DNA from 3 places in the Metabacillus sediminilitoris genome. Region 2 is predicted to be linked to each of the others. Evidence: riboswitches for the same ligand, from Rfam matches in the RefSeq annotation. Region 2 holds a riboswitch; each other region holds the start of a gene.

Region 1 (6,810 bases), 1.9 Mb from region 2:
GAAAAGGAAGAAGATCCCACAAGATATACATTACCTGATACAACATATAAAAGTTACTTAAAACAGTATATCAATGGTGCTCGGTCAAAAGGTGCAATACCAGTGCTTATTACCCCTGTCGAGAGAAGGCGTTTTTCTCCGGATGGACATGCTTTATATTCTCATGGAAAGTATCCTCTTGCTATGAAGGAGTTAGCAAAAGAAGAGAATGTTCCTCTTATCGATTTAACAGAAAAAAGCAAAGCGATGTATGATCGATTAGGGCCCAAAAAAACCAAAAAGGTTTTCATGTGGTTAGATGCTGGAATGAATCCTAACTATCCAATGGGGATAACAGATAATACACATTTTCAAGAATATGGGGCCCAACTTATCGCTTATTTAGTTGTTGAAGGAATCTATGAAGTAGATTTGCCTCTTAAACATAATATTGATCAGGATATAATCATAAAATTAAACAGCAAAAAATAACTAGTAATAGCTGTGATATTTATTTCTATATATTATAATAAGAAAATCAACAGCTATTTTAAAAGGAGATTTTAATATGCAAAATAACGATCAAAACCAAAATGCAGATACACAACCAACAGAAAAAAAGAAAGTTAGCTTACAGGAATTAATGAAAAAACAACTTGAAAATAAAAAACAAGCTCAAGGAAATGGGAAACAATTAAATAAGGGAATGGCTGCAAATCAAAAGATGAAAAGCCAGCAAACAAAAAAGGCTAGTAATACACGTAGAAAAATGGGAAGCTAATGATGAGTAACTGAAAAACCGTGAGGATGTATAATCTTCACGGTTTTTTTAGGCGTATAACTATTTATGTACGACTTTAAGATCGATACTGGCTAAAGCTGTAGGTAAATCTGCAAATGTAGTGATCCCCTTAAAGTTAACACCTATTGATACGATGGTTTGAGCAATTTCTGGTCGTATTCCTGTAATAATTGTCTCTACACCCAACAATCTAAGCGCGTTAATAACCTTAAATAAATTATCAGCGACCATTGTATCAATTACAGGGACTCCCGTTACATCTAAAATTAAATATTCGAGTTTGAGTCTTGAAGATTCTTCCATGGTTACTTCCAGTATTAATTGAGAGCGATGTGTATCTATTTCACCAATAATCGGAACAACAGCCACACTTTTATTTATTGGCACAACTGGTACGGAAAGCTCTTCCAAGGCTGTATAGGCAATTTTCATTAATTTATTACTATATTCTTCATAAACCCTGCCAAATTCTGCACTAATTTCATCAAGTAATGGGTCAATGATTTTACTAACATCTAACATGGTGATAGCAGCAAATTGTTTTTGTTCTAATTCAACTGTAAAAACATCCCAAATCACTGTTCGATAAAATGCAAGTGATCTTAGTGCTCTTGATAATGAAATGTTATTGACCAGATAACCCGCTTCAGAAGTAGCCCAATCCTTTAATTCCTCTGATACTTGCTGAGAATCTATTAGTGATTTACCCAATATTTCAATCAAATTAGACGAATGTTTATTAAAACTTTCATCTTCGAGGTTCATAAATTTATTTACATCATTAGAATATAACTCATTAAGTAATTCAGAAACATTGTTAGCTAAAATTTCTTTATTTTTGATTATTTTCTGACCAATATAATATAATTCGTCTTTCAATTTACTCACCCTCTATTTTTTATCCACGATATTATCATAACATAATTACCATTATTATATAGGAGAGGATGTGAAAGAAAAATTCATTTTGTTGTGTACTAATTAATAATGTAACAAAAACTGAAAAATACTAATCAATATGCTATAGTAAGTAAGCCTTTGTATGAATGGACGTATTACTAAAAGAAATGAGACGTGATTACCTTGACTGATTTTTTACAACTCGGAATTAGAAAAGAAATAAACTATACATTAAAATCATTGGGACTAGTGACACCTACTCCTATTCAGGAAAAAACAATTCCTACGATTATCTCTGGGAAAGATGTTATTGCACAAGCACAAACTGGTACAGGTAAGACACTAGCTTTTGTCCTGCCAATTTTGGAAAAGATTGATACGAACAGCTCTGATATTCAAGCACTTATCTTAACTCCAACACGTGAATTAGCGCAGCAAATTACAAAAGAAATAAAAAAAATGATTGAGAACTTAGATGAAGTGAATGTATTAGCTGTTTATGGCGGTCAGGATGTAGCACATCAGCTGAAAAAATTAAAGGGTGCCCAGCATATTGTCGTTGCGACTCCTGGACGGTTATTGGATCACATACGTCGTGAAACAATTGATCTTTCTACTGTTCAGATGTTAGTTTTAGATGAAGCTGATCAAATGTTGCATATGGGATTTTTACCAGAGGTTGATGATATTATTTATGAAACACTGTCTACTCGTCAAACGATGTTATTCTCTGCAACGATGCCAAGTGAAATCAAAAGTCTTGCAAAAAAATATATGATCGAACCTGAAAATATTCAAGTGAAAAAGACACGAATAACAGTTGACGAGATTAAACAAGTGGTCGTCGAAACAACTGACCGTCGAAAACAGGCAACATTATTTCATTTATTACAAGAACACCGTCCATTTTTAGGAATTATCTTTTGTCGAACTAAAATTCGTGCGAAAAAGCTTTATGATGCTTTAATTGCAAACGGGTATGAAGCTGACGAACTACATGGTGATTTAACTCAAGCCAAACGTGAAAAAGCAATGAAGCGTTTCCGCGAAGCAAAGATTCAATTTTTAGTCGCTACAGATGTGGCTGCAAGAGGTATTGATGTAGAGGGTATAACACATGTATTTAACTATGATATACCTCAAGATGTTGAAAGCTATGTGCACCGCATTGGGAGAACTGGACGTGCAGGAGGAGACGGAGTTGCTTTCACGTTAGTTGCTCCAAAGGATTATGACTTCTTACATATGATTGAGAAGGGAATTAATCAAACGTTAGAAAAACAAGTAATTAAAGGGATTAGCATTCCTGATCGTGAAGACTATCAAAAAGAGAGACAAGAACAAACGAAAAAAGCAGGCCGTTCCATAGCTATGAGGAATGAGGGAAGAAAGGATTCTCATAAAAATTCAAATAAGAAACCGATTGTTCAAAGACAAAATAAGAAGTCAACAAATTCCAAGAATTCAAGAAGAAGAACTCGTTAAATAAGTTTAAAAAGAGGATGTCAAAAAATTATTTGACATCCTCTTTTCTTATCCCGTAATAAACGGCAGTAGGGATAACAGTTCAGTAAATGTAAATGTCCAACAACGCAGACAAGCTACAGGATATGGCATTTTAAGCGTGATAAACTAGCTTTATTTTTGCATATCCTTCTTAGTTATTTCACTTCTAATATTTGTATCCTTTGAAAATTCTGTATCCTGTTTTTTGTTGTTAGGATACTTGTTTTTACGTTCACGGTTATCGTTTCGGTTTGTCATCTTGCTTACCTCCCCTCAGGTAGTTTCATCACTAATTTGCCCAATGAGGAGGTTTTTATTTATTATAGAAACTGTCTTTATGTCGCAAGCTTTGTCCTAAAATCCACCTTCACCTGGAGTAAATGGTAGACTGAATTTTTGTTCAACAGCACGAAGTCGTTGATTTAATCGATTGAGACGACGTGTATGTTGTTCAACTCTTTCATTTATTTGTGTTACTTGGTCATTTAAACGGTTGATTTCGCGGTTTATTCTATTAATTTCTCTATTCATGCGGTTATTCTCTTCATTTTGTCTTTTCACTTCATTATTAAGTCTTGTTAATTCTCTTGCTTGTCGTTCATTTTGTCTTTCAAGTGCTGATAGTCTTCTTTCAACTGCTGGTGGCTGTCTAAAGGAATCAACATTGGCTTGGTATGGAAGATAAGGATCAGCTTGATAATGAATATATTGATTATCTTGCAGCGGATAAAAGTGATTATAAGGACCATATGGATTCATGAAGGAAACACTCCTTAATTTTTAATTGGATGAAATCCATATATGTGTATGTAGGTGAGTGCGGAGTGCCACGGCAAATGCCTAAAAAAGCAAACAAGATGAATCACTTGTTTGCTTTTTTTACTTTGAGAATTTACCAAATTTTCTATTGCTGTTCTTTTTGGACGATCATTTTTTCCTTTTGCTTTCTAAATGAGATTGCTCTCTTTTTCATCGACTTTGTTAAATAGCCGCCTTTGAAAGATCGTATCTCATACGACATTAGAAATGCTGTGGGTTCATAACTGTTAATTATTTCCAGTAGCTCATTTTCTCGAGACCGCTTTGCAACGATATCTAATCGATAGCGTACTGTATTGATGCCTTCTCCTTCAAAAACAGTAACACCAAAACCAGCTGTACGTAACGCATTTATAAGGTCAAGATTTTTATTAAGAATATTAGCTTGATAGGTAATAAAACCAATGGCTAATTTTCTTTCCAGCATGCCGCCTAATAGTAAGCCAATACTGAAACCTACAACATAAGCAATGATGTTATATAAATTAGATAGATCTTGAAAAACGATTGCTAAGCTAACGATATAAATGATTCCTTCTAACAAACCGACGCCAGCTGCTGACTTTGTTTGGTTTTTTACAAGAAGAATTGTCCTAATCGTTAAAATTGGTACATAAATTAGCTGAAGGATAAAAATCAATAAAGCTTCTAATAACACGATGGAATAACCCCTTCTTTATGTAATAATGAACACATATTACATTTAAATGAATTGGAAAAAATGCTAGAACTTCAAAAGCAGATCTACATAGATTACTCTTTTTTATAGCATTAAAGTCCTAAGATCATACTAATAATTTATTGTAAAAACAAGTGAATTAATATTTATATTCATTTAATAAAAAACTAGTCATTTTAACAAGTGTATTTTTACTTATTTTATTTTGTACGAATAATGGTCTTTCGCATAGGGACAAATCTTAAAATTGAAAAATATTATTAGAAAAACCTTGCTTAATCTCGAAAAATGGTATAATCTAAACCTCAAGTTTTAATATTTCAAAATTTAATAATGTTCAGGCAATGGGTGTTAAATGATTAAATTCTTTTAACTTAAAAGGGAAGTCGGTGTAATTCCGACACGGTCGCGCCACTGTAAAGGGGAGCTTCTTATCATAAACCACTGTTTCATAAAGAAATGGGAAGGGATATGAAGTGAGGAACCTAAGTCAGGAGACCTGCCTATTGTATGCACTTATTACCTACGCGAAATAGGGAGAGTGGTGGTCATGTTGAAAAAATCGATTTATTTCAACTCTAGTTAATTATGTCTATCAATCGTCTCTCTATTCATTAGAGAGGCTTTTTTGTTGGATAAATTGACATGGAGGAGTAAATAAGATGAAAATAAAAAATTCAAATATAGGTTATCCAAGAATTGGTGAGAACCGCGAGTGGAAAAGGGTTTTAGAATTATTTTGGTCAGATCAAATAAATGAAGAACAGTTCAACAATGAAATGGTAAAAATACGCTTATCACATCTTGAAAAACAACAAGAAAAAGGAATCGATCTCATTCCAATTGGGGATTTTAGCTACTATGATCAAGTATTAGATACTGCCGTTATGTTTGGTTTAATACCTGAGCGATTTAAAAATGAAGTGCAAAACGTAACACTAAAAACATATTTTGAGATTGCAAGAGGCAGCAAAGGTAAAGTGGCTGCAGAAATGACGAAGTGGTTTAATACGAACTATCATTATATTGTACCTGAGCTAGAGCACGCAAAACCTAGATTACTAGAAAATCGTATATTATCATTATTTCAAGAAGCAAAAGAAAAGTTAGGTATTAATGGAAAACCAGTTATTCTTGGTCCAATTACCTTATTATCTTTATCTAAAGGATATAATGAGCAACAAAAAGCGGAGTTATTACATTCGTTAATTCCGTTGTATCTTGAGGTATTTAATCAGCTTAAGGATGCTGGGGCAAAATGGATTCAAATTGATGAACCTATTTTAGTTAAGAATGTTGAGAAAGATTTAATCAATGAGTTTAAAGAAGTTTACACTGTTTTTCATGAAGGTCTAAAGGATGTAAATATTATCCTTCAAACCTATTTTGAAAAAATTGAATTTTATGAGGAAATTATTCAATTACCTGTGCAAGGTATCGGTCTTGATTTTGTACATGATGACGGGGGCAATCTCGAACAAATCAAGAAACATGGATTCCCAAGTGATAAAGTCTTGTTTGCAGGTGTCATTGACGGTCGTAATATTTGGAAAGCTAATCTGGTGGAAAAATCAACATTACTTTCAACTCTTACGGAATTCATTGATGAAGAACGTCTATTTATTCAACCATCATGTAGCCTGCTACATGTTCCAGTAACTGTAAAAAATGAGCACTACTTAGACACTCAAGTGAAAAATGGACTCTCATTTGCAGATGAAAAATTAGAAGAAGTTGTACTGTTAACAAATTTTGTAAATAAAAAAATATCTGTTACTGAACTGGATCAGCATGATCATTCCATACGTTCTCTAAAAAATTCTGCCCATCGAAACGTAAAAGATGTAAAAGAAAAATTGAAAAATCTTAAAAGCTTTTCTGCAACACGTATTGATGCTGCTGAAAGAAAAGAATTACATGAAAATCGCTGGAATTTACCTATCCTGCCTACGACAACGATCGGAAGTTTTCCGCAAACAAAGGAAGTTCGCAGCCAGAGGTTAAAATGGAGAAAAGGTGAATTATCTAATGATCAATATGAAGAATATATTAAAAAAGAAATAAAAAAATGGATCGAAATACAAGAAGAACTTGGATTAGATGTCTTAGTTCATGGTGAGTTTGA
Region 2 (6,810 bases):
CATATGATATTTATTCCCGTCTGTTAAAAGATCGGATTATTATGCTTGGTGATGAGATCAATGATCAAGTTGCTAACAGTGTTGTTGCACAATTATTATTTTTGGCTGCTGATGATTCTGAAAAAGATATATCATTGTATATAAATAGTCCAGGTGGTTCCACCTCTGCAGGATTTGCCATTTTTGATACAATGCAATATATAAAACCAGATATTAGGACAATTTGTACAGGAATGGCTGCTTCTTTCGGTGCTACCCTGCTCCTTGCCGGAACAAAGGGAAAGCGCTATGCCTTACCAAATAGTGAAATTATGATTCACCAGCCGTTAGGCGGAGTGAAGGGGCAGGCGACAGATATCGAAATCTCTGCAAGACGAATTCTAAGGTTAAAAGAGCATGTAAACAAATTATATGCAGACTTCACTGGACAGCCAATTGAAAAAGTAAGAATTGATACAGAACGGGATTATTTTATGAGTGCAGAAGAGGCACTGCAGTATGGAATTATTGATGAAATTATTTACCCCGCCTCTAAACTTGAGTAATACAAAGAAGCGAAGGTGAGGCTGCCCGTAAAAGTTCGACGAAGAACAGGACGTTCAAGTCGGGCTAAAGCCACAGGATGTGGCGTTCCAAGCGTGATAAGTCTCGCTAACCATCAGTTGTAGGTAAGGATACCCCCACTGATGGCAGTCTCGTACACTATCCGCATTAATAGGAAAAAAGGCGATTCCTTTCATTTGGAATCGTCTTTTTTATTGATAAAAATGAGTTAACTAGACCCAAGTTCCTACTAAATTCAGAGACTATAAGCTACTAGAAATAGTGATTGATATGTGTTAGTGTTTACTCTGTGGATTTTTTTAGGGTGAAAAAAAAGGTCTTTTGTTATATTTGAAATATAATTGTAATATTAATAACATAATTTTGTCGCATTTTGATGATATACTACTAATTGTGGCTGAATAAGTCTAAAGTATTACAAATTGATGATAAAAGAATATTACTAGATACATAGAAATAGAATTTGAATGAGAATCGAAAGCAGGGGAAGAGAATGTCAAAAAAGAAACTAATAGTTATGAATTTAGCAGTCATGATCGGTTTAGGCAGTACATTTGCTATTCCTTCAGCAAATGCTGAATCAAGTTCGAGTTTATCAGAAGTTCAGCAGCAGCGTTCAGAAGTTCAAGAAAATATTGCAAATGCAGATCAAGATTTAAAGAAGATTCAAGAAGAAATTAATCATTTAAATGCGCAAATCAAACGCGTTGATCAAGCTATTGCAGAAAACAACAAAAAAATGGCACAAACAGAAAAAGAAATTGCTGCCGCTAATGCAGAGATTAGTAAAATGGAAGAAGAAATCGCAGTTTTAGAAGAGACAATTAAAAATAGAACAGAAATCTTAAAACAACGTGCTATTTCCTACCAACATAGTGGTGGAAATGTTGACTATTTTGATGTATTAGTTGGTTCTTCTAGTTTCAGTGATTTTGTAAACCGCGCAATCGCAGTCGGGAAAATTGTCGAAGCAGATAGAGAACTTTTACAACAGCATGAGGCAGATCAAAAATCTTTAAAAGAAACGCAAGCTGCTAAAGTGAAAAAGCTTGCTGATCTAACAAATCTGAAAACAGAATTAGAAGGTATGAATGCTCAAGTTCTTGAACAAAAAGCAAACAATGATGAGTTGAAAGAACAGCTTAAAAATGATGAAACTGCAACAATAGCTGCAAAAGCAAGTTTACAGCGAAAAGATAGTAATCTTGCTTCAGAAGAGGCTAGTATTGAACAAAGTATTTCACAACAAGCTTCACAATCTGCTGATGTTGAATTAACAAGCGGTGATAATGTCGATTCTTCAAGCTCAAGTTCTAATTCTAGTACAAGCAGTAAAAAAAGCAGTACTAGCAACAAAAAAACAGTAGCATCAACACCAGTAAATTCTAATGGTACTGTTAATGACTTAATTAGAGCAGGTTATAAGTATTTCGGTAACTCTGTTTATGTCTTTGGTGGCGGTAGAAGTGCATCAGATATCGCAAATGGTAGATTTGACTGTTCAGGATTTGTTATTTGGGCATTTTCAACAGTTGGTGTACAATTAAGTGGAAATACAGATTCATTAAAGCACGCAGGTACACAAGTTTCATCTAGCAATATGCAACCGGGAGATCTTGTCTTCTTTGATACGTACAAAAAAGACGGACATGTTGGAATCTATGTCGGTGGCGGAAAATTCATCGGTTCTCAAAGCTCAACAGGTGTAGCAATTGCAAATATGTCTAGCGGTTATTGGGGAAGTAAGTTTAACGGACGTGTAGTACGTATTAATTTATAAAATAGTAGATAGGGCTGACTATTATGTGTCAGTCCTTTTTTACGTAATCTATACCTTTTTAATTCCCAAAGTTTTTTAAATTGAAACATAAAATCTATTATCTCTCCCGATTTTTTTCACTGTAGATGGAATAATTAGAAGGTAAAAGGAATGAGAGAGAAACTGATAGACGAATAAATATTTAATTATCTTTATAGAGTTGCTTTTTCAGACGAAATATTATACGATATAAAACGTAATAATTACGAATTAAGAAATAAACCATTTGATGACAATGAGAGCAGTTGTTTAGATGTTAAGGTGTTACTAATTCGTATCACTTATAAATCGTAATGGTATCGTTTTGTAAGAGGGAGAAGATTGAATGAATAAAAAAGTCCCAGTAACAGTATTAAGCGGATATTTAGGATCAGGAAAAACAACGTTATTAAATCATATTTTAGCGAACAAAGAAAATAAACGGGTCGCTGTCATTGTGAATGATATGAGTGAGGTGAATATCGATGCCACACTCATCAAGCAAGGCGGATTTTCACGGACAGAGGAAAAGCTGGTTGAACTGCAAAATGGCTGTATTTGCTGCACATTACGAGAGGATTTAATTTTTGAAGTTGAAAAACTAGTTAAGCAAGGGGATATTGACTATCTAGTCATCGAATCAACTGGTATTTCAGAGCCCGTTCCTGTTGCCCAAACCTTTACATATGTTGACGATGAGCTAGGAATTAATCTGTCAGAGCTTTGTGAATTAGATGCAATGGTAACGGTAGTTGATGCCAATCGCTTTTGGCATGATTTTTCTTCTGGTGAAACACTTTTGGATCGTAAGCAGGCAACTGATGAAACGGATACGAGAGAGGTTGTTGACTTATTAATTGATCAGATTGAATTTGCCAATATCATTGTCTTAAATAAAGCAGATTTAGTTGATCGGGAAGATATTGAGGAATTAAATGCTGTTATTCAGAAATTAAATCCTGAAGCGAAAGTGATAGAAAGTATCTATTCTAAGGTGAATCTATCTGACATATTGGATACACATTTGTTTGATTTTGAAAAAGCAAGTCAGGCAGCAGGATGGATCAAGGAGCTTATGACTGAACATATTCCTGAAACAGAAGAGTATGGTATTACATCATTTGTTTTCAAACGCAGACGTCCGTTCCATCCGCAAAGATTGATGGAGTGGCTTGAGAATTGGCCGGTAGATGTTGTGCGTGCAAAGGGGTTCTTTTGGTTAGCTTCACGAAATAATATGGTTGGTCTGCTATCGCAAGCTGGTCCTTCGATTATGATTCAAGGAGCAGGTGAATGGATTGCAACATATTCGAAGAAAGAACAGCAAGAGATTCTAAAGGAAGAGCCTGATTTATTAAGGAAATGGGATGAGCTGCATGGAGACCGGATAACAGAACTCGTAATGATTGGGATTGAGATGAATCATCAAGAAATAGTGGATTCCCTTGATCAATGTCTATTAACAAATGATGAGATGAATCAAGATTGGTCAACCTTTGTTGATCCACTACCAGCCTTTACAGCAGCAGTTTAAATTGAGAAACATCTATATTATTATAGGAGGAATAAAAAAATGAGAGTAACGATAACATTAGCATGTACAGAAACAGGGGATCGAAATTATATAACTACTAAGAATAAACGAAATAATCCAGAGAGAATCGAATTGATGAAGTATTGTCCACGTTTGAAAAAGCGTACATTACATCGTGAAACAAAGTAATCGAAAAACCAGAAAGCATTATTTGGCTAAACAACAAGAAGCCAAGTAATGCTTTTTATTGTTAGATATAACCTTGTCTGAGGTTTGTTGCTGATGTCTCTGCTACTCAACTTATGACCTGTTGTTGACACTTATTTTATACTAGACTATTATTAAATCAGCATAAATACGGTAAAAATAGGTTGATAGACTTATATAAAGCTATCATGAAAAGGGAGGACCGGTGAAAATCCGGCGCGGTCCCGCCACTGTAAATGAGAGCTTTTTACATTGTAACCACTGTAATGGGAAGGTTGTAAAGAAGCGTTGATCATGAGTCAGGAGACCTGCCTGTTTTTATTACACCTTGTACTACGAGGATAGGAGGGTGTTAAGAGGGATTCGACATATTCTTGACGTCTACTTCTTAATGATCTGATCTAACTCCTCATAAGGGGTTTTTTTTATGGTTAAGTTTACATATTAGATGGGAGAGAAGGAAGAGTGATTTTAAAGAAAGTAAGAAATTTATTTTTTGCTGTTATAATCATATGTACTTTATCAGTAGGGACTTTTCAGCCTGTTACCTTTGCTGCTGAGGAGGTCACACAAGAAGGTACAATTACGATTGTAGGCAATGGCGAAAATATTCTTGAAGAGACGAGTTATATCTATGAGGAAGATACAACAGCATTTGACGTTCTCGTTAACTCGGTTGGAGCGGAAAATGTCGAGTATGTTGATTATCCATCAGGGAAAATGATTACAGGAATTAATGGTTTAACGCCGGCAGAAGACGAAACGTTCTACTGGGCATTTTACATTAATGGTGTATCGGCACAAGTTGGTGCTGACAACTATAAGGTTCAAAATGGAGATAAAATAAGTTTTCGTTATGTTGATTGGACAAATCTAACAGACTCAAGTGTTTCACTAAAGGTTATCGGTAATGAAGAAAATGACATGATCCTAAATCCTTCAACGATCTCTTTTATTGATCAGCCAACAGCATTTGATTTATTAAAAGTAGTTTTAGGTCCTGAAAAAATGACTTACACCACCTATGATTTTGGTGCAATGATCGATAGTATCGATGGTTTAAAAGCAGAAGGAACTTATTATTGGGCTTTCTACATAAACGGTGAGCAAGCACAAAAAGGTGTCTCTGATTATCAACTTCAGAATGGTGATGAAATCTCTTTACAATATGAATCTTGGGAAACACCTGAAGAAGAACCGAAAGAAGAAGAAGTGGAACAACCTGAAGACCTTTCATCGGCTAAGCCATTTGATGAAGCAACATTAACAAATTCGATTATTAATGCTACAGAATATGTGCTACAAAACGAATTTGGTGATTGGCAGGCAATTGCTATTAAACAAGCAGGGAAAACCTTGCCAGCAAACTACTTTGAAAACCTTAAAAAGCAAATTAAAGACAAAGATGGAAGTTTCTCAAAAATTACAGATTATGAGCGATTAACATTAGGTGTTTTAGCGGCTGGTGGGAATCCAACAAATATTGAAGGCTATAATCTAGTTGAAAAAATTTATAACGGAAATGTCACAAAGCAAGGATTAAATGGTGTAGCAAATGCTTTGATTGCCTTAGATAGTGCTGAATTCGACATACCTGAAAATGCAAATTGGTCCCGTGAAGAACTAGTTGGTTATTTAATGGAGAATCAAAACGAAGATGGTGGCTGGTCATGGAGTGGTGATTCAACAAGTGATAGTGATACAACAGCGATGGTAATAACTGCTCTTGCTCCTTACAAAACTGAAAGTGACGTGAAGGCAGCCATCGATTTAGCTACAAGCTACTTATCTAATCAGTTTCAAACAAATAAAATAGATAATAGTTCTACGGCAGCGCAAATCATCATTGGACTTTCAGCTTTAGCAATTGATGCGAATAGTGAAGCATTTACAAATGATGAAGGCAGTTTAATCGATTATCTGTTAACTTTCCAAAATGTTGATGGTGGATTTGATTGGCAAGGGGGAGACACGAGTGATGTATTTTCAACTGACCAAGCATATCGTGGTATTGTTGCCTATCAATTGTTTTTGAACGGTGAAGGTTCTTTATACTCACTTCCGCTTGTTGACAATGGCTCTACACCAGCACCACCTGTAACTCCGGCAGAAGATGATAAATCAGATGAAGTGAAAGTTGATACGGATAACAACACAACACAAGAGGAAGAACAAGCAGATTCAGTTAACAATACAAACAGTGATAACAAAATAAATACTGAAACCAACAAAGAACAGCAATCGACAACAACTGAAACACACCGCTTGCCAAATACAGCAACATCACATTTTAATTTATTAGCAGCAGGCGGCATTCTAGTAATAATCGGTTTAGTTGTCTTTGTTTATCAAAAGCGACGAAACATGAATAAAGCATAAACGAAATGAGGATGACGGACAAAAAAGAATTTCATTTCTTTCAACCAATCAATACGATTGTTCATGTTGGAGGGATGCTTATTCTTTATGTTAAAGTCACCCTCGTTTTCTTGATATAGCATATGTTATGAGAATCCAAATAAAAGAAGGATATTAGTAGGATAGGAGGTATAAGATGAAGAAGTTTAACATCATGCTCATCGCTTTTATCGCGTCATTATTGTTCTTAACCGCATGTGAAAAAGATGAAGTCGTACCAGCTGCAGAGACAGCAAAAAAAGAAGAGACAACAACAGATCAAGCCACAGCTGACAAACAAACTGAGCAA
Region 3 (6,810 bases), 2.1 Mb from region 2:
AAGTTAAATCTGCTGCTTTAGGGTGATTAAAAACTCCAAATACCCCGCATTTTTCCTTCATTTCTGAAGACATACGCGTCCCTCCCAATTGTTCACTCTTAGTATTCTTTGTGAAAGGAGTATTTCTATGCTGATAATTCACTCGTCAATAAAAATAAAATGTAAAACAAGAGTATAAACTTATTGTTTATGGATAATTAATGAAAGATAGGGGATATTATGAAAACAAAAATGGATAGAAAAAGAAAGGCTTTAGCAATATGCTCAAATGAGGTGATGAGATGGTTTTGAAAATTTGTGAAGTTTGCGGAAGAATGGAAGAAATAGTTGAAGAAAAACACGATATTTATGGTGTGTGTGAAGTCTGCATAAATGAACTTCTAGTAGAAATGTCAGAATAAATGATAAATACAAATAAAATGGAGCCGAGATCGTAGAAAAATACGGGCTTGGCTTTGTTATTTTATTAAGCTGAAGAATTTAGGTATCTCGTTGTTCAGTACTTAATATTTTTAGAGGAAATGATAGAAAAAATTCTATTTCCACCGTTCAAGCTTATGAATGTTTCTAGTCAACAATGATGCGATAAATTTCGGTATACCTAATTCAACAATTTTTACTTTGACTCTATTTTTCATTTCTACTACTGTAAGATTTGGCATTGTAAAGGTACCATCATGGTCCGTCATGTTCAAATCCACCACCTTGTTTATCATTAGAAAATGGCATTCCACAGCTTTGACAATTTTTATATAATTTTATCACTCGATCTTCTCAATATTTAAGATATTATCACATGTAATAAAAAACATCATTCATTTCGAATCAAGGAAAACAATAGTCTGAATGTTGTTGCTTTGATGAAGAATGTATGTATATATTAAGAAAGGAGTTTCTAAAAGGTTAAACCTAAAGCTCCTAAAACCAAAAATGAATAATTTCACAAATAGGTTCTTAACATTGTTAAGAATAATAGGGAAGTTGGTGAAAATCCAATACGGTCCCGCCACTGTAATCACGAGCGATACAACATGAACCCACTGTAATGTTTATATTATGGGAAGGGAGTTGTAGCAGCATAGATGTGTAAGTCAGGAGACCTGCCTATTTGTTGGTTCAAAGAATCCTTCGAGGAAAGGTGATTTGAAAGAAAAGAGTACCTGACTATTTATTATTTATTTGCTCTTAATCTTTTAAACTCGCGTCTTTCCGCTAAGGAAAGACGCTTTTTATGTATTGGAGGAATTTGAATGGAAGAAAGACAAAAGGGATTTACACTGATTTTTACCGGAAATGGAAAAGGGAAAACAAGGGCATCAATCTGGAGCAGCCTGATATCATTATTTTACCAGGCAGCAAAAATACGATTGAAGATCTATTGTTTTTAAGAGAGAAAGGGATTGATCAAGAAATAAAAAAAGCCCATCAAAAAGGGTCAAGTGTATTTGGGATTTGCGGTGGATATCAAATGCTTGGTGAAACAATTGAAGATCCATATCAAGTGGAATCAAAAAAGGGTTGGATAAAAGGTTTAAACTTACTGCCTTTAAAGACAATATTAACGAACGAAAAAGCAACAAATCGTACAAAAGGTACATTAACGATAAATGGACAAAAGGTTGATGTAGCTGGATATGAAATTCATATGGGCCAAACAATAGCAAGCTCAAGCTTACAGTCTTTAATCATATTAGCTAATGGGGCAGATGGCTATAAAAATAAATCAGAAACGTGTATAGGTACCTATTTACATGGAATTTTTCATAACGACGAATTTAGAAAGATATTTTTAGATTTAATTAGAAAAAAGAAGGGCTTACCCACTAGTTTAAATCGAGAATCATATGTTGATAAACAATTAAGTGATTTTCACCGCTTAGCTAACACTGTAAGAGATGCTATTGATATCGATCGTCTACATAAAATCATTGAACAATACCCTAAAGGAAAAGAGAGACAATAAATGAATAACATTATTCAAACTTCGCTTCATTCGATCCAAAAGCCAAGTCAAGAAAAACTTCAGGAAGCACGAGACTATGTTAATAGCTTAACAAAGCCGATTGGAAGTTTAGGTAAATTAGAAGACTTAGCTATTCAGTTATCAGGAATAACAAATCAACTTTATCCGGAAGTTAGCCGTCCAGGTATTGTTGTATTTGCTGCTGACCACGGTATAAGTGACATGGGTGTATCTGCCTATCCAAAAGAAGTAACTGCTCAAATGGTACATAACTTTTTAAATGGCGGTGCAGCCATAAATGTCTTTTCTAAACAAATAAATGCTCTACTAAAAATAGTTGATATTGGGGTTGCCGTAGATATTAATCATGAAAAGCTGCTACAGAAAAAGGTTAAATACGGAACCAACAATTATGCATTTGAAAATGCCATGACAGAGGATGAGGTTTATCAAGCGATCATCATTGGAATGGAAATGGTAGAACATATTATTAATGATGGAGCAAATTGTATTATTCTTGGCGAAATGGGAATCGGTAACACAGCAACAGCGAGTGCGATTGTATCAGTTATTACAGACAGCCCTGTTGAGGAAGTTGTAGGTTTAGGTACAGGCATATCTGAAGAGGAAAGAAAAAAGAAAGTAACAGTCATTATGAATGCAATTAAGGATAGAAAACCGAAACAAAAAAATGCAATCGATATTTTATCAAAAGTAGGCGGACTTGAGATTGCTGGAATGACTGGAGCCATGATAAAGGCTGCTGAACGGAGAATTCCAGTCATCTTAGATGGCTTTATTAGCACGTCTGCTGCTCTATTAGCCGTTCTTTTAGATGAGAAAATTAACGATTATCTTATTGCCGGCCATATGTCTAAAGAACAAGGTCATTCACGTGCACTTTCATTCCTTAATAAATCACCTCTTTTAGATCTTGACTTGAGATTAGGAGAAGGAACAGGGGCTGCTCTTTCATATCCATTGCTTAAAGCAGCAACAAATATGATGAAGGAAATGGAAACATTTAAATCGGCAAACATCGCAAATAAAAGGTTATCGTCCAAATAATAGTAATATTCATTTACAGGTTATATATCTTCTTTTATAATAATCCATGTTACAAAAAAACGAATATTCAACAATAGGTCCTTAAATGTAGTAATTTTTTAGGATAATAGGGAAGTTTGGTGAAATTCCAACGCGGTCCCGCCACTGTAAACGTTGAATGTAGCTTCATACACCCACTGTATTAAATGATATGGGAAGGGTTAGCTATTATGATGATACGTAAGCCAGGAGACCTGCCTATTGTTTCGTAAAAGTATCCTTCGAGGAAAAGGGTGGCTTTAAAATGCTGGTGTCTTCTAATCACTTACATAGAAACCACTATTTTCTTTTTGCATTTATCGCCTTTTCCATGTGAATAGGCGTTTTTTTGTATTCATAAAAAATTAAGGAGTGGTTGAGAATGACATCACTAAAAAGGAAATCGCTGTTCTTTGTCATTATGCTTGCCTTGACGATGATTTTCACAATCGGGTGTGGAAATGTCGAAGACAAAGCAGATAAGACGGAAACCGCGAAAGAATCTACAGAGTTGAATAATGAAAAAAAAGAATCGGCATTCCCTGTTACTGTTACAGATGGTACAGGGAAAGAAGTTACAATTGAGTCAGAACCGCAAACAATTGTATCCGTGATCCCAAGTAATACTGAAATTACCTTTGCACTAGGTCAAGGTGATAAGCTTATTGGTGTTGATAATTACAGTAATTATCCTGCTGAAGCGGAAAAGATTGAAAAGATCGGAGACCAACAATTAAATGTAGAGAAAATTTTGGCACTTCAGCCTGACCTTGCATTAGTAACAGACTTTCAACATGAGAACAATCCAGATATATTAAAGCAATTTAAAGATGCTGGTATTGAGGTCATTGTTATTGGGAGTGCAGAATCATTTGAAAATGTGTACAATTCAATTTCTTTAATTGGCACAGTAACGGGAGCTAAAGACGAGGCTGATCGCATTGTGAAAGATATGAAGGACCGCTTAGCTGAAATACAAGAAAAAGCAAAAGCTGTAACGAAAAAGAAAAAAGTATGGGTTGAAGTATCACCTGCTCCTGATATTTTTACAACAGGGCAGAATACGTTCCTTCATGAAATGTTAGAGTCAATTAATGCAATCAATACGGCTGGTGAACAAACCGGCTGGGTGAAAATGACGGAAGAAGAAATTGTGACATTGAATCCTGATGTTATCATTACAACTTATGGATACTATATTGAAAAGCCTGCAGACCAAGTATTAAGTCGCTCTGGTTGGGGGGAAATGCCTGCAATAAAGAACGAACAGGTATTTGATGTAAATAATGATACTGTAACGAGACCAGGTCCAAGATTAATTGATGGGGTTGAAACACTTGCAAAGCTCATTTATCCGGAAATCTTTGGCAAATAAAATCGTTTGGATGTATGTATTTAGCGGAGTGTTTGTCATTTGTACAGCACTCCTCGGTTTATTTATTAGCAGTGTCCATTATCCCATTACACTGATCATTGATATTTTATCAACAAAACTAGTTGGTATAAGCCTATTTAATGATGAAATTCCAATGATTGCTGAGAAAATCATTTGGGACATTCGTTTACCTCGAGTGTTATTAGCGTTTTTTGTAGGTGCTGCTTTATCGCTTGCAGGGTCAGCCTTCCAAGGGTTATTACGAAATCCTTTAGCAGATCCATTCACAATTGGTGTCTCTTCAGGTGCTTCATTAGGTGCGGTTATTGTCCTTTATTTTAATTTAACAATCCCATTTCTTGGAACGTACACATTACCATTTATCGCAATTATTGGTGGTTTTTTTGCAATGATGATTGTATTTGCAGTGACTCATTTATCAAATCGAAAACTTTCAATTGAAACGATTATTCTTGCAGGGATTATCGTAACCTCTTTCATTGGTGCAGTTAATTCTTTAATCATTGCATTAAGCTCACGTGAGGATATTGGCCAGATTTTATATTGGTTAATGGGGAATGTAGGGATGAGAGGCTGGAGTCATGTAAAACTACTTATTCCTTTCTTTTTTATTGGCACACTTTTTTTGTTACTGCGTTCAAGGGAATTAAATGCTTTCGCCTTAGGTGAAGAATCGGCTGAACATTTGGGGGTAAATGTTCAGAAAGGGAAAATTTTCATTATTATAGGCGCTTCATTATTAACAGGTGCAGCGGTTTCGGTATCTGGATCAATTGGATTTGTCGGCTTGGTTATCCCACATTTTATTCGTTTATTAATCGGGCCTAATCATAGGCATGTTCTCCCTTTATCAATGCTGATCGGAGGAGGATATTTGATTATTGCTGATTTAATTGCAAGAACAGTCATCGAACCGAGTGAACTGCCAATTGGTGTGATCACTGCGTTAATCGGTGCGCCAGTCTTTGCGTTATTATTGATTAAGGAACGCATCGGGAGGGAATAGACCATGATTGAAATAAAGAACTTATTTGGAGGCTATCAGAAAACGTTAATTATAAAAGATCTGACATTAACCATTGAGAAGGGAAATTTTTATGCCCTTATTGGTCCAAATGGTAGTGGAAAAACTACACTAATAAAATTAATAACGGGTGTTCTTCCAAACCAAGGTGGCACAATTACCCTTTTTGATAAGCCGCTTCATTCTTATTCAACTATCGATAGAGCAAAGAATATGGCAGTTTTATCACAGGAAGCTAAAGTTGAATTTGATTTTCGTGTTGAAGAAATTGTCATGCTGGGGCGTTATCCACATCAAAAAGGCTTTTTGAAACATATTTCCTACCAAGATCGACGTGTCGTTGATAATGTAATGAAACAAACAGATGTTTTTCGTTTTCGTAAAAAGCCATTTAAATGGTTAAGTGGAGGGGAGAAACAACGTGTTTTATTAGCAAAGGCGCTTGCTCAAGAACCGAAGATTCTATTTTTAGATGAACCGACTAATCATTTGGATATAAAACACACCGTCATGATGCTACAGCAGTTAAAAGAATATCAAAAGATGTATCAATTAACAATCGTTGCTATTTTACATGATTTAAATACAGCCGCATTATTTGCTGATAAGATTGGTTTATTACAAAAAGGAAAATTAGTTGAGTCAGGTGAACTTTCTCTTTTACAGAATGAAAATCAACTAAGTAATGTTTATGAAGTTGCCCTAAAGACGTACGAACACCCTATTATTCCGAAGCCTCAAATTACAGTCATACCAAATCAAGTAGATGAAGACCATGCAAGACTTGAATACGATCTAAATCAAACGGATCATTATATTCATCTTCAATTTAGTCATCCATTAAGAACTATATCAAATGGAGTTCTAGGAGAAGGAATACAGTGGAGCACTAATTTTTGTAACTTTCATGTTCAAAATAACTATAACTGTTCAAATCCTAGAATCGATATTATAAGCTGGCTAAAGCAAGCAAATATTTGCGAGCATAGTACAATTGGGATGATGACAGCAGTAAACTTGAAAGATGTTAGTATCGTTGAAAAGGAATATGAAGGCATTAAAATACTAACAGTTATTACAGCTGGTGTTGGTAATGCCGTTGATATCACAGCCAAAAAATCAGTTGATACAGGTATACAAATTGGAACGGTCAATATTATGGTTTTTATTGATGCACATTTGACTGATGGAGCACTAGTTAATGCTGTTCAATCTGTTACAGAAGCAAAAACGAAGGCATTTGTTGACTTACATATTAAAGATCCAGTTACTCAAACAATCGCGACTGGTACATCGACTGATTGTACACTTGTTGCATCAACACAAAAAGGGGAACCAACT

What was found. Region 2 has a riboswitch for cobalamin ahead of GMB29_RS23490 (DUF4430 domain-containing protein). Riboswitches for the same ligand answer to the same signal wherever they lie in the genome.
Region 1: linked by a shared signal. The riboswitch ahead of metE (5-methyltetrahydropteroyltriglutamate--homocysteine S-methyltransferase) and the one ahead of GMB29_RS23490 (DUF4430 domain-containing protein) in region 2 are both predicted to bind cobalamin.
Region 3: linked by a shared signal. The riboswitch ahead of GMB29_RS13190 (cobyric acid synthase) and the one ahead of GMB29_RS23490 (DUF4430 domain-containing protein) in region 2 are both predicted to bind cobalamin.

What each region holds. Positions count from the first base shown of each region.
Region 1 is NZ_CP046266.1:2,972,969-2,979,778, reverse strand. It holds gene GMB29_RS14090 (rhamnogalacturonan acetylesterase) at 1-471, shown strand, start outside; gene GMB29_RS14085 (hypothetical protein) at 548-760, shown strand; gene GMB29_RS14080 (STAS domain-containing protein) at 821-1,660, opposite strand; gene GMB29_RS14075 (DEAD/DEAH box helicase) at 1,865-3,166, shown strand; gene GMB29_RS27710 (hypothetical protein) at 3,320-3,445, opposite strand; gene GMB29_RS14070 (hypothetical protein) at 3,542-3,946, opposite strand; gene GMB29_RS14065 (DUF2179 domain-containing protein) at 4,092-4,667, opposite strand; cobalamin riboswitch at 5,015-5,206, shown strand; gene metE (5-methyltetrahydropteroyltriglutamate--homocysteine S-methyltransferase) at 5,348-6,810, shown strand, end outside.
Region 2 is NZ_CP046266.1:4,860,942-4,867,751, reverse strand. It holds gene clpP (ATP-dependent Clp endopeptidase proteolytic subunit ClpP) at 1-545, shown strand, start outside; gene GMB29_RS23505 (C40 family peptidase) at 1,058-2,344, shown strand; gene GMB29_RS23500 (GTP-binding protein) at 2,709-3,896, shown strand; gene rpmG (50S ribosomal protein L33) at 3,936-4,085, shown strand; cobalamin riboswitch at 4,248-4,433, shown strand; gene GMB29_RS23490 (DUF4430 domain-containing protein) at 4,569-6,482, shown strand; gene GMB29_RS23485 (DUF4430 domain-containing protein) at 6,658-6,810, shown strand, end outside.
Region 3 is NZ_CP046266.1:2,787,393-2,794,202, forward strand. It holds gene purF (amidophosphoribosyltransferase) at 1-73, opposite strand, end outside; gene GMB29_RS13185 (zinc ribbon domain-containing protein) at 537-689, opposite strand; cobalamin riboswitch at 932-1,122, shown strand; gene GMB29_RS13190 (cobyric acid synthase) at 1,232-1,963, shown strand; gene cobT (nicotinate-nucleotide--dimethylbenzimidazole phosphoribosyltransferase) at 1,964-3,031, shown strand; cobalamin riboswitch at 3,090-3,286, shown strand; gene GMB29_RS13200 (ABC transporter substrate-binding protein) at 3,432-4,424, shown strand; gene GMB29_RS13205 (FecCD family ABC transporter permease) at 4,387-5,451, shown strand; gene GMB29_RS13210 (adenosylcobinamide amidohydrolase) at 5,455-6,810, shown strand, end outside.